DNA from 3 places in the Bacillus sp. ISL-46 genome. Region 2 is predicted to be linked to each of the others. Evidence: riboswitches for the same ligand, from Rfam matches in the RefSeq annotation. Region 2 holds a riboswitch; each other region holds the start of a gene.

Region 1 (3,199 bases), on a different contig from region 2:
CGCCGCCGGTCCAGCCAGTATTGACAAGAAAAACATTGGCATTGTGCTCAAGTATTTTTTCACCGAGCATTTCTGCGTAACGAGTCGCAGGCAGCGGCAGGAATGGAGCACCAAAGCAAGTGGAGAAGGTAGCTTGTGGTGACGTTATTCCACGCTCTGTTCCGGCTAGTTTTGAGGTGTAGCCACTTAAAAAGTGATACATTGCTTGTTCCTTTGTTAATTTTGAAATTGGAGGCAAGACACCGAATGCATCAGCGGTTAAAAAGACAATCGTATTTGGATGGCCAGCGATACTTGGTTGAACAATATTATCAATTGCGTCAATCGGATAAGCGGCACGTGTATTTTCGGTCAACGTTCCATCATCATAATCAGAGATTCTTGATTCCTGATTCAATGTTACATTTTCTAGGACAGTTCCAAAGCGGATGGCATCAAAGATTTGCGGCTCCTTTTCACGAGAAAGATTGATACATTTTGCGTAGCAGCCCCCCTCGATATTAAAGACACCATTGGAGGACCAACCGTGCTCATCATCACCAATTAATCGACGATTGGAATCCGCTGATAAGGTTGTTTTGCCAGTTCCAGACAAGCCAAAGAATAAAGCAACATCGCCTTCAATCCCAACATTGGCAGAACAGTGCATCGAAAAAATATTGTTTTCAGGCAGTAAATAATTCATTACAGAAAAAATCGACTTTTTCATTTCCCCTGCGTATTCTGTACCACCTATTAAAACAATTCTTTTTTCAAAAGAAATCATAATAAAAGCTTCCGAGTTGGTACCATCGATAGCCGGATCTGCCTTGAAATTAGGTGCAGAAATAACGGTAAATCCAGCATCATGGGCAAGTAGTTCATCATCCGACGGGCGAATAAATAACTGGTGTACAAATAAATTTTGCCAAGCTAATTCATTTACCACTTGGATGGATAAACGTGATTTTTTATCAGCACCCGCAAATCCTTTAAAAACAAAAATCTCATTTTTCTGTTGTAAATAATTAATGACCTTTTGATAAAGCTTTGTAAAAACCGGCTCTGAAATTGGTTGATTGGTAGTTCCCCATTCAATTTTGTCTTTAGTTGAATCTTCTAAAACAATGAATTTATCCTGTGGAGACCGGCCAGTATACTTTCCAGTAGCGACACTAATTGCTCCCGTAGAAGTTAATGCTCCTTCATGACGGGTTAAGACTTTCTCAACTAATTGAGGAACAGATAATTGCACATGAACATGACTTTCATTTAACAATTGATTTAATTCATTAGGAGTATCAACAGAATTCATTTAATGAGACCTTCCTTTATTTCGTTTTTAGGTTGTTAATAATATAAAAAGTATAACACATTAGCTGAATTGATGTATCCTATTTAACTGGATTTATATATTATAAAACTTTAATTGAAGATATAAAAAAAATTTATAAAAGATACTAACATATTTCGTATATTTCCCATTTTGTTGAAAAACATTTCTTAAAAAATTCATTGACATTGTTGGGCAGTGTGATATTATTCTAAGTTGAACGGATACTCTCTTATCCTGAGCTGGTGGAGGGACAGGCCCAATGAAACCCAGCAACCTGCAGTATGAAAAGATTGACCACTTAAAAGGTCCTTTTCAGGATGCGAAGGTGCTAATCTGACGCAAGGCTTTGACCTTGAACGATAAGAGCGAAAGGCCCGGAACAACCTTTCCTCTCTGGTAAGGTTTTTTGTTTTGTATAAGTCCTTTATGAAAAGAGTCTCTAATAAAAATCCTTTGTTTATTACATACTAAGGGAATGAGTACCGTATCAAATTCTCGATGTTTAAGGAAGTATTCCTGTAACCTTCCTAAAACCTCGATTATCTCATATTATAGGAGGAATTCAGATGTCAACAAAACGTCGTTTGTTCACTTCTGAATCAGTTACTGAGGGTCATCCTGATAAGATCTGTGACCAAATTTCTGATTCCATTTTAGATGCTATTTTAGCAAGGGATGCTAATGCCCGGGTTGCGGCTGAAACTTCAGTAACAACAGGACTAGTGCTAGTAGCAGGAGAAATCACCACATCTACCTACGTGGATATTCCAAAAATTGTTCGTGAAACGATTAAAAACATCGGCTACAATCGGGCGAAATTCGGTTTTGACTCAGAAACCTGTGCTGTTTTAACATCTATTGATGAACAGTCTCCAGATATCGCGATGGGTGTTGACCAAGCTTTGGAAGCGCGTGAAGGTCAAATGTCTGATGAACAAATCGAAGCAATTGGTGCAGGGGACCAAGGTTTAATGTTTGGTTTTGCTTGTAATGAAACAAAAGAGCTTATGCCTCTTCCCATTTCACTAGCGCACAAACTTGCTCGCCGTTTAACAGAAGTACGTAAAGATAAGGTTCTTGATTACTTACGTCCAGACGGAAAAACACAAGTAACGGTTGAATATGATGAGAACGATAAACCAGTACGCATTGATACGATTGTTATTTCCACTCAACACAATCCTGAAGTTGAGTTAGAGCAAATTCAACGTAACTTGAAGGAATATGTTATTAATCCGGTAGTTCCAAAAGAATTAATCGATGAAAAGACAAAATACTTTATTAATCCAACCGGCCGTTTCGTTATTGGCGGACCACAAGGGGATGCTGGCTTAACAGGTCGTAAAATCATCGTTGATACGTATGGTGGATATGCTCGCCATGGCGGTGGTGCCTTCTCTGGTAAGGATCCTACAAAAGTGGACCGTTCAGCTGCCTACGCAGCACGTTATGTTGCCAAAAATATCGTTGCTGCTGGCCTTGCTGATAAGGTAGAAGTTCAACTTGCCTATGCAATTGGAGTTGCTAGACCCGTTTCGATTGCAGTTGATACGTTTGGTACAGGTAAATTGAGCGAAGACGTGTTAGTTGACCTAGTAAGTGAAAACTTCGACCTTCGCCCTGCAGGTATCATTAATATGTTGGATCTTCGTCGCCCAATTTACCAACAAACAGCAGCTTATGGTCACTTTGGCCGTACAGATGTGGATCTTCCTTGGGAGCGCACAGATAAAGTAGAAACATTACGCCAACAAGCAAATCTATAAATAGAAAAGCAAAAGCGCCTTGGCGCTGGAGCTAGACAATACAAAGGGAGTTACATACTACATGTAACTCCTGTTTTTATTCGTACGTCTATTTACCTGTACAGTAACAAATAATTGA
Region 2 (3,199 bases):
TGTAAAAAAAAGCAAATCAAAAAAACACATCCTTTGGGAAGTGTCAGATTGTCGAGAAAGGGTATTTTTTCTCGGCAATTTTTTATTTTGTCTGAGTCTAACCTACCTATTTTTCATTAAATATTTGTGCCTGCTAATTGACCTGTTGAAAAGCCAATATATTTTAACTTGACTAGAAAAGCAATCCGAGTTGGATTGCTTTTTCTATATTAAAGTGTTTCTTTTACAGTTGCTATGAAAGCAGTAAGATTTTTGATTTCTTTTCGTTGTTTGATTAGGACTTTCCCAAGACCTAGTGTTTTCTGTTTTGCAGTGAATCTAGTTTGAGCATCCTCGATCCCATCTAAATCAGCAACATGAGCAAGACCAATTGTCCTTCTGATTAATTCGCAGCCGGCAAAGCCGATCGAGTCCTCAAAAAACTTAGTTAAATTATAGTTTAGAAAGGTAGAGGATTTAGCGTAATCGTCTTTATTCTCCGTATTCCATAATAGTGTAAATTGATCCTCAAATACACTCCATACCGTTTCAATATGATTGAGGAATAGATCACGTTCTTCAACATTTGCTATTACCTGGAAGAGAAGATTTGCAATTACTTGGCCGATATCAAATCCAGCTGGTCCGTAGAAAGAAAATTCGGGATCGATTACTTTTGTTTCATAATTATCGGCAAAAACACTTCCGGTATGAAGATCACCATGGAGGAGAACTTCAGCCTCTGTTAAAAAGCATTTCTTCAAAATATTTACATGAAACTTTAGTTCATCATCCTGCCAAAGCTCTTCGACGACAGGACGCAGTCCTTCCTCGAAATCGTTGGTTTCTGCATCAATAAAAGGATCGGTGAAGATTAAATCTTCAGTTATTTTGCAAAGCTCGGGATTGATAAACTGTTGTACATATTCCTTTTTTACGGAAGGGGTTAATCCGTAATCAGAAGTGTAAAATAATGTTTTTGCAAGATATTCACCTAGATGCTTTGAAATTAATGGATAGGTTTCTCCTTTGATAAAGCCAGTTCTTGCGATTGACAGATGGGAAAGGTCCTCCATTACGGTTACAGCTAGGACATCATCTGTGAAAAAAACTTGGGGCACATAATCTGGAGCAATCTGTCCGAAAATTTTTAAGGCATCCGCTTCAATCTTTGCTCTTTTCAAAGTTAATGGCCAGCTTTCGCCAACTACCTTTGCATAAGGGAGAGCTTGTTTGATAATAACACTTTTTCCATCTAATTCTTCAACAATATGAAAGACTAGATTGAGATTCCCATCGCCAATCTCCTTGCAGGAAAGTTTTGCATGCTGGTCAAAAATTTTCAACTCAAGTGCCAGTTCAACTGCACTCTCGTTTGTTAAAGGCTGGTATGTTTTTTGTTTTAGTAGACTCATTATGGTTCCTCCTCGTTTTTGGGAGGCTTAATTATGCACGCAGGCACTAAAAAAGCCTCTTTCTCATCTGAAAGAGGCTGATAGACAATATTGTCTGTCGCACCTCTTATCTCTCAGAAAGATAATCCTTCTGTTGGAATTAGCACCGTGCCTTAAAGGGGGATCCCCGGCGCAAAAAGCGCCCCATTTCAATGGGTTTCCGGTCGGTTGCTGGGCTTCAAAGGGCCAAATCCCTCAGCCAGCTCATGATAAGAGAAAATCTATTTAACTGGTAAAAATCATATCAGTAACAAAGAGAAAGTGTCAATATTTTTTGAAAATTATTATTTATAGAATTCTGGTTTTCTATCCGTGAAAATAGGAATTTGCTTACGGACCTCCTTGACTATGTCCATCTCAATTTCAGCCGATAGGATTTCTTCCTTCATTCCAGCCTCAGCAATAACCTCACCCCACGGGTCAATAATCATCGAGTGACCAGCAAAATGGTTATTCGGGTCATTTCCAGAACGGTTACAGGCAATTACATAACATTGATTTTCAATTGCTCTTGCAATTAAAAGGGCCCTCCAGTGGGACAATCTAGGTGCAGGCCATTCGGCCACAACAAACAGTGCTTCTGCACCTTCGGATGTGTGAGCGCGTATCCACTCTGGAAACCGGATATCATAACAGATAGCCCCAGCAAAATGGTGATTATCAAGTTGAAAAAGTCCCTTCTCGGCGCCAGGCTCTAAGAAAACATGCTCATTCATGAGTTTAAAAAGATGTAGTTTACTATACCGGTGTACAAGCGTGCCATCTTTATTGATGATGAGGAGAGTATTTTTTACTCCTGTTTCTTCACGGTTCGCAACTGAGCCGCCAACGAAATGAACCTGATTTTGTTGTGCTGCTTTTCTGAGAAATTCAATCGTTTGTACTGCTTTTGGGTCTGCAATTTCATTCAGGCGCGTCAAGTCATATCCCGTTGTCCATAGTTCCGGAAGGACAATGATATCGGGTTGTTCAGTCAGTGCATTTTCAATGAGTCTTTCGGCAGTTTGGTAGTTTTTATTGGGATCACCGAAGACGATATCCATTTGCAGACATGAAATTTTTAATTTCACGAATCTTCACCTCGTTTGAAATTTCGGAATTTTTTCTTTACAAGCCGTTATAAAAGTTATATCATTTGTGACTAGAATTTCACAATGATTCTTATAAAAAATTAAGCAGGTGAGAACAATGAAGCAATTTCCTCCATCAGAATTATTAACTAGTCTTCCGAAGCAATTTTTTGCTTCACTTGTTAAAAAAGTAGGGGAATATATTTCACAAGGGTTTGATGTGATTAATTTAGGGCAAGGCAACCCTGATCAGCCAACGCCTTCTCATATTGTTAAAAAACTTCAAGATGCAGCAGCGAATCCATTAAATCATAAATATTCTCCTTTTCAGGGACATCGTTATTTAAAACAGGCTGCCGCTGATTTTTATTTAAGAGAATATGGAGTGACCATTGATCCGGATAAAGAAGTGGCGATTTTGTTTGGGGGTAAAGCAGGACTTGTCGAAATTCCTCAATGCATATTAAATCCGGGGGATACCATCCTTGTACCTGACCCCGGTTACCCGGATTATTGGTCTGGGGTTGCTCTTGCAAAAGCTGAAATGGTTACGATGCCGTTACGAGAGGAAAATAACTTTCTACCGGATTATTGCGAACTGGATAAGTCTGTTTTATCAAAAGCAAAGTTAATGTTCCTCAATTATCCTAATAATCCAACAGGAGCTACAGCTACTCATGAATTATTTAATGAGAC
Region 3 (3,199 bases), on a different contig from region 2:
GTCTCAAGGGTATCAAGCCATTTATCTATTACTGAAAAAGGACTCTCTCCATCAAAATCTAAATACTCCGCCTCTATATTACCTACATAATTAACAGTTGATTCAATAAAAGGCCTTTCATTTGCAACCCTGCTTTTTGGTGTCCAATCCTCAAAACCTTGTAAAGGAACATAACTATAGGTGTATAATTTTTTATTCTTTTTGCCTAGAGAATTAGCTGCAAAGCTTGCAACTGATCCTGAATCTAAACCACCGCTTAGATGGGCTCCTACTTTATGAAAGGTACGAATACGATCATTTACAGCCCTCTGAAAAATGTCTTTAAAAGCCTCTTCATATTCAAAGTTTGACTTTAATTGCAATTTTTCTCCTTCAGGCAACTTACAATATCTTGAAATATTTAATTTTCCCTTTACCATTTTTATAGAATGAGACGGAGGGATTTGCTGGATATCCTGAAAAACTGTTGAAGAAGGATCTACAGATTCGAACATACCTGGATTGGCCAAAAACTCTGCTATCCAATTCTCATTTAGTTTTTTCTCTATATAGGACAATTTCAACAATGGGTGAATAACTGTGCTAAATGCAAACCTTTGATGATTATGATGAAAATAGAGTGTCCTATTTCCTGAAAAATCCCTAGCCCCAAAAAGCTGCTGCTTTCTTTCATCCCAAATCATAAAGGCAAAATCACCAACCAAATACTTAGGTGATTCTTCTCCCCATTTATAATAAGAAAGTAAAATTAATTCGCTATCAGTGATATTTTTTCTCTTTCTATTATCAATTTGTAATTTTTCAAATAATTCGACCCTATTATCTATAATCGCATCGGCGGTTATCGCTAACTTTCGTTCATAATCATAATAAGGAAGTTTTTCACCTACTGACTCAGGTGTAATCCACTGTGCATGGCAACCAAGGAAGACTTTGTCACTATGCCAAGTTTGAATATCATCAGCCGGATATTTTTCTAGTTCTTTCATTATTCGATTTCCGTGCTCTAGATTGATAGGTTCATCGTTTAAATGATAAATTCCGGCTATCGCGCTCATCATTTCCTCCTGCCAGGCTAACAAATTTCATATTATCTATTACTTTAAAGTTTTTTATTAGTTCATTAAAAAGAACACTTAGACCATACTTAAGTTCAGGGAAATTCATTCGAATCAAAAGTCCCTAATTTTTGAATTATTTTTTAAGTTAAATAGTCTAAAATCTAATTAATCTTATAACTTATTACCTATATAATATTCCATATAAGTTCTTTATTACGAACATCCGATAAACTTATAATATAGCCTCATACTATCAGTGTCAACTATTTTTCATAAAGGAAGATTATATTTTAATGATCCGATATTTAACTCTAATTTCAACATTATTATATGGATTTATAAAAAGTAATTGACACTCCCATGGAATTGTAGTAAATTTTATAAATAATCTAAATATTACTTTCTTATCAAGAGAGGTTGAGGGAATGGCCCTGCGACACCTCAGCAACCATCAATGGCTCGCTATTGAAAAGGTGCTAAGTCCTGCAAATTATTCGCTAATTTGCGAGATAAGAAGAATGACAAATGTGTAATCTGACAAAAGTCTTCTTCTTATAGAAGACTTTTTTTATTTATATAAAACGAGGAGTGTGCATAATGTACAAAATTGAAACGAAACTTGCCCAAATTGGAAATCGCAGTGAAACAACAACTGGAACCGTAAATCCTCCTGTATACTTCTCAACAGCCTTCCGGCATGAGGGAATTGGACAATCAACTGGATTTGACTATACACGCACAGGAAATCCAACACGCCAGCTCCTTGAGAAAACAATCGCTGATTTAGAGAGTGCTGATCAGGGATTTGCATGCAGTTCTGGTATGGCTGCTATTCAACTTATCCTTGCTCTATTTGAATCTGGTGACGAATGGATCGTTAGTGAAGATTTGTATGGAGGTACCTACCGTCTATTAGAAAAGGGCTATAAAAAATGGGGCTTAACTACTCAATATGTGAATACCTGTTGTCCGGAAGAGATTGAAAAGAAAATTACCCCGCAAACAAAAGCTATTTTCTTAGAAACACCAACCAATCCGCTTATGCAGGAATCTGATATTGCGGCAGTTTCAAAAATTGCCAAACAGCACGGATTATTATTAATCGTGGATAACACTTTCTATACTCCACTGTTACAGCAGCCGATAACCCTTGGCGCCGATATTGTTATCCACAGTGCAACGAAATACTTAGGAGGTCATAATGATGTCCTTGCTGGTCTAGTAGTCGCAAAAGGAAAAGAACTTTGTGAAGCATTGGCCTTTCATCATAACGGTGCCGGAGCGGTTTTAAGTCCATTCGATTCTTGGCTATTAATGCGCGGAATGAAAACATTGTCCCTTCGAATGGAGAGACATGAAAAAAATGCAAAGAATATCGTTGAATTTCTTTCCAAGCATGGTGCAGTTACAGATGTGCTCTACCCAGGACGTGGTGGAATGGTTTCATTTAGAATAAAGGAAGAAAAATGGGTTAATCCATTTTTACAAGGGTTAGGGCTGATCAGTTTTGCGGAAAGTTTAGGTGGTACAGAAAGTTTTATTACCTATCCGGCAACACAAACTCATGCCGATATTCCAGAAGAAATTCGAATTCAAGCAGGTGTCTGCAATCGTTTATTACGTTTTTCCGTTGGAATTGAGGATTCACAAGATATAATTGAAGATTTGCAAAAAGCTTTTGCCCATGTTCAAGAAGGAGTGATTGCATAATGGCACACGAAGAGTATACCTTTGAAACCAGGCTCCTTCATAATAAGCATAAAATTGATCCCACAACTGGAGCAGTTAGTGTACCCATTCAACATGCATCCACTTTCCATCAATCTGATTTCGATCAGTTTGGCAAATACGATTATGGCCGTAGTTTAAATCCGACAAGGGAAGCACTTGAAGATGTGATTGCGGAACTCGAGGGCGGGATAAAAGGATTTGCCTTTGCATCCGGCATGGCCGCCATTTCGACGGCATTTCTCCTGCTTTCTGCCGGGGATCATATTGTCATTACGGAAGATGTCTATGGTGGTACGTTTCGAATGGTCACAGAGGTTCTTACGCGGCTCGGAATTGAACATACCTTCGTCGATATGACGAATTTAAATGAAGTAAAACAAGCCATTCAGGCAAATACAAAAGCGTTT

Evidence for each region. Region 2 has a riboswitch for S-adenosylmethionine ahead of mtnK (S-methyl-5-thioribose kinase). Riboswitches for the same ligand answer to the same signal wherever they lie in the genome.
Region 1: linked by a shared signal. The riboswitch ahead of metK (methionine adenosyltransferase) and the one ahead of mtnK (S-methyl-5-thioribose kinase) in region 2 are both predicted to bind S-adenosylmethionine.
Region 3: linked by a shared signal. The riboswitch ahead of J7E67_RS13135 (methionine biosynthesis PLP-dependent protein) and the one ahead of mtnK (S-methyl-5-thioribose kinase) in region 2 are both predicted to bind S-adenosylmethionine.

What each region holds. Positions count from the first base shown of each region.
Region 1 is NZ_JAGGQR010000077.1:4,912-8,110, forward strand. It holds gene pckA (phosphoenolpyruvate carboxykinase (ATP)) at 1-1,294, opposite strand, end outside; SAM riboswitch class I at 1,542-1,681, shown strand; gene metK (methionine adenosyltransferase) at 1,882-3,081, shown strand.
Region 2 is NZ_JAGGQR010000027.1:92,474-95,672, forward strand. It holds gene J7E67_RS15480 (thiamine pyrophosphate-dependent enzyme) at 1-5, shown strand, start outside; gene mtnK (S-methyl-5-thioribose kinase) at 210-1,394, opposite strand; SAM riboswitch class I at 1,498-1,649, opposite strand; gene J7E67_RS15490 (carbon-nitrogen family hydrolase) at 1,718-2,503, opposite strand; gene J7E67_RS15495 (pyridoxal phosphate-dependent aminotransferase) at 2,622-3,199, shown strand, end outside.
Region 3 is NZ_JAGGQR010000020.1:42,811-46,009, forward strand. It holds gene J7E67_RS13130 (asparagine synthase-related protein) at 1-1,058, opposite strand, end outside; SAM riboswitch class I at 1,463-1,577, shown strand; gene J7E67_RS13135 (methionine biosynthesis PLP-dependent protein) at 1,659-2,771, shown strand; gene metC (cystathionine beta-lyase) at 2,771-3,199, shown strand, end outside.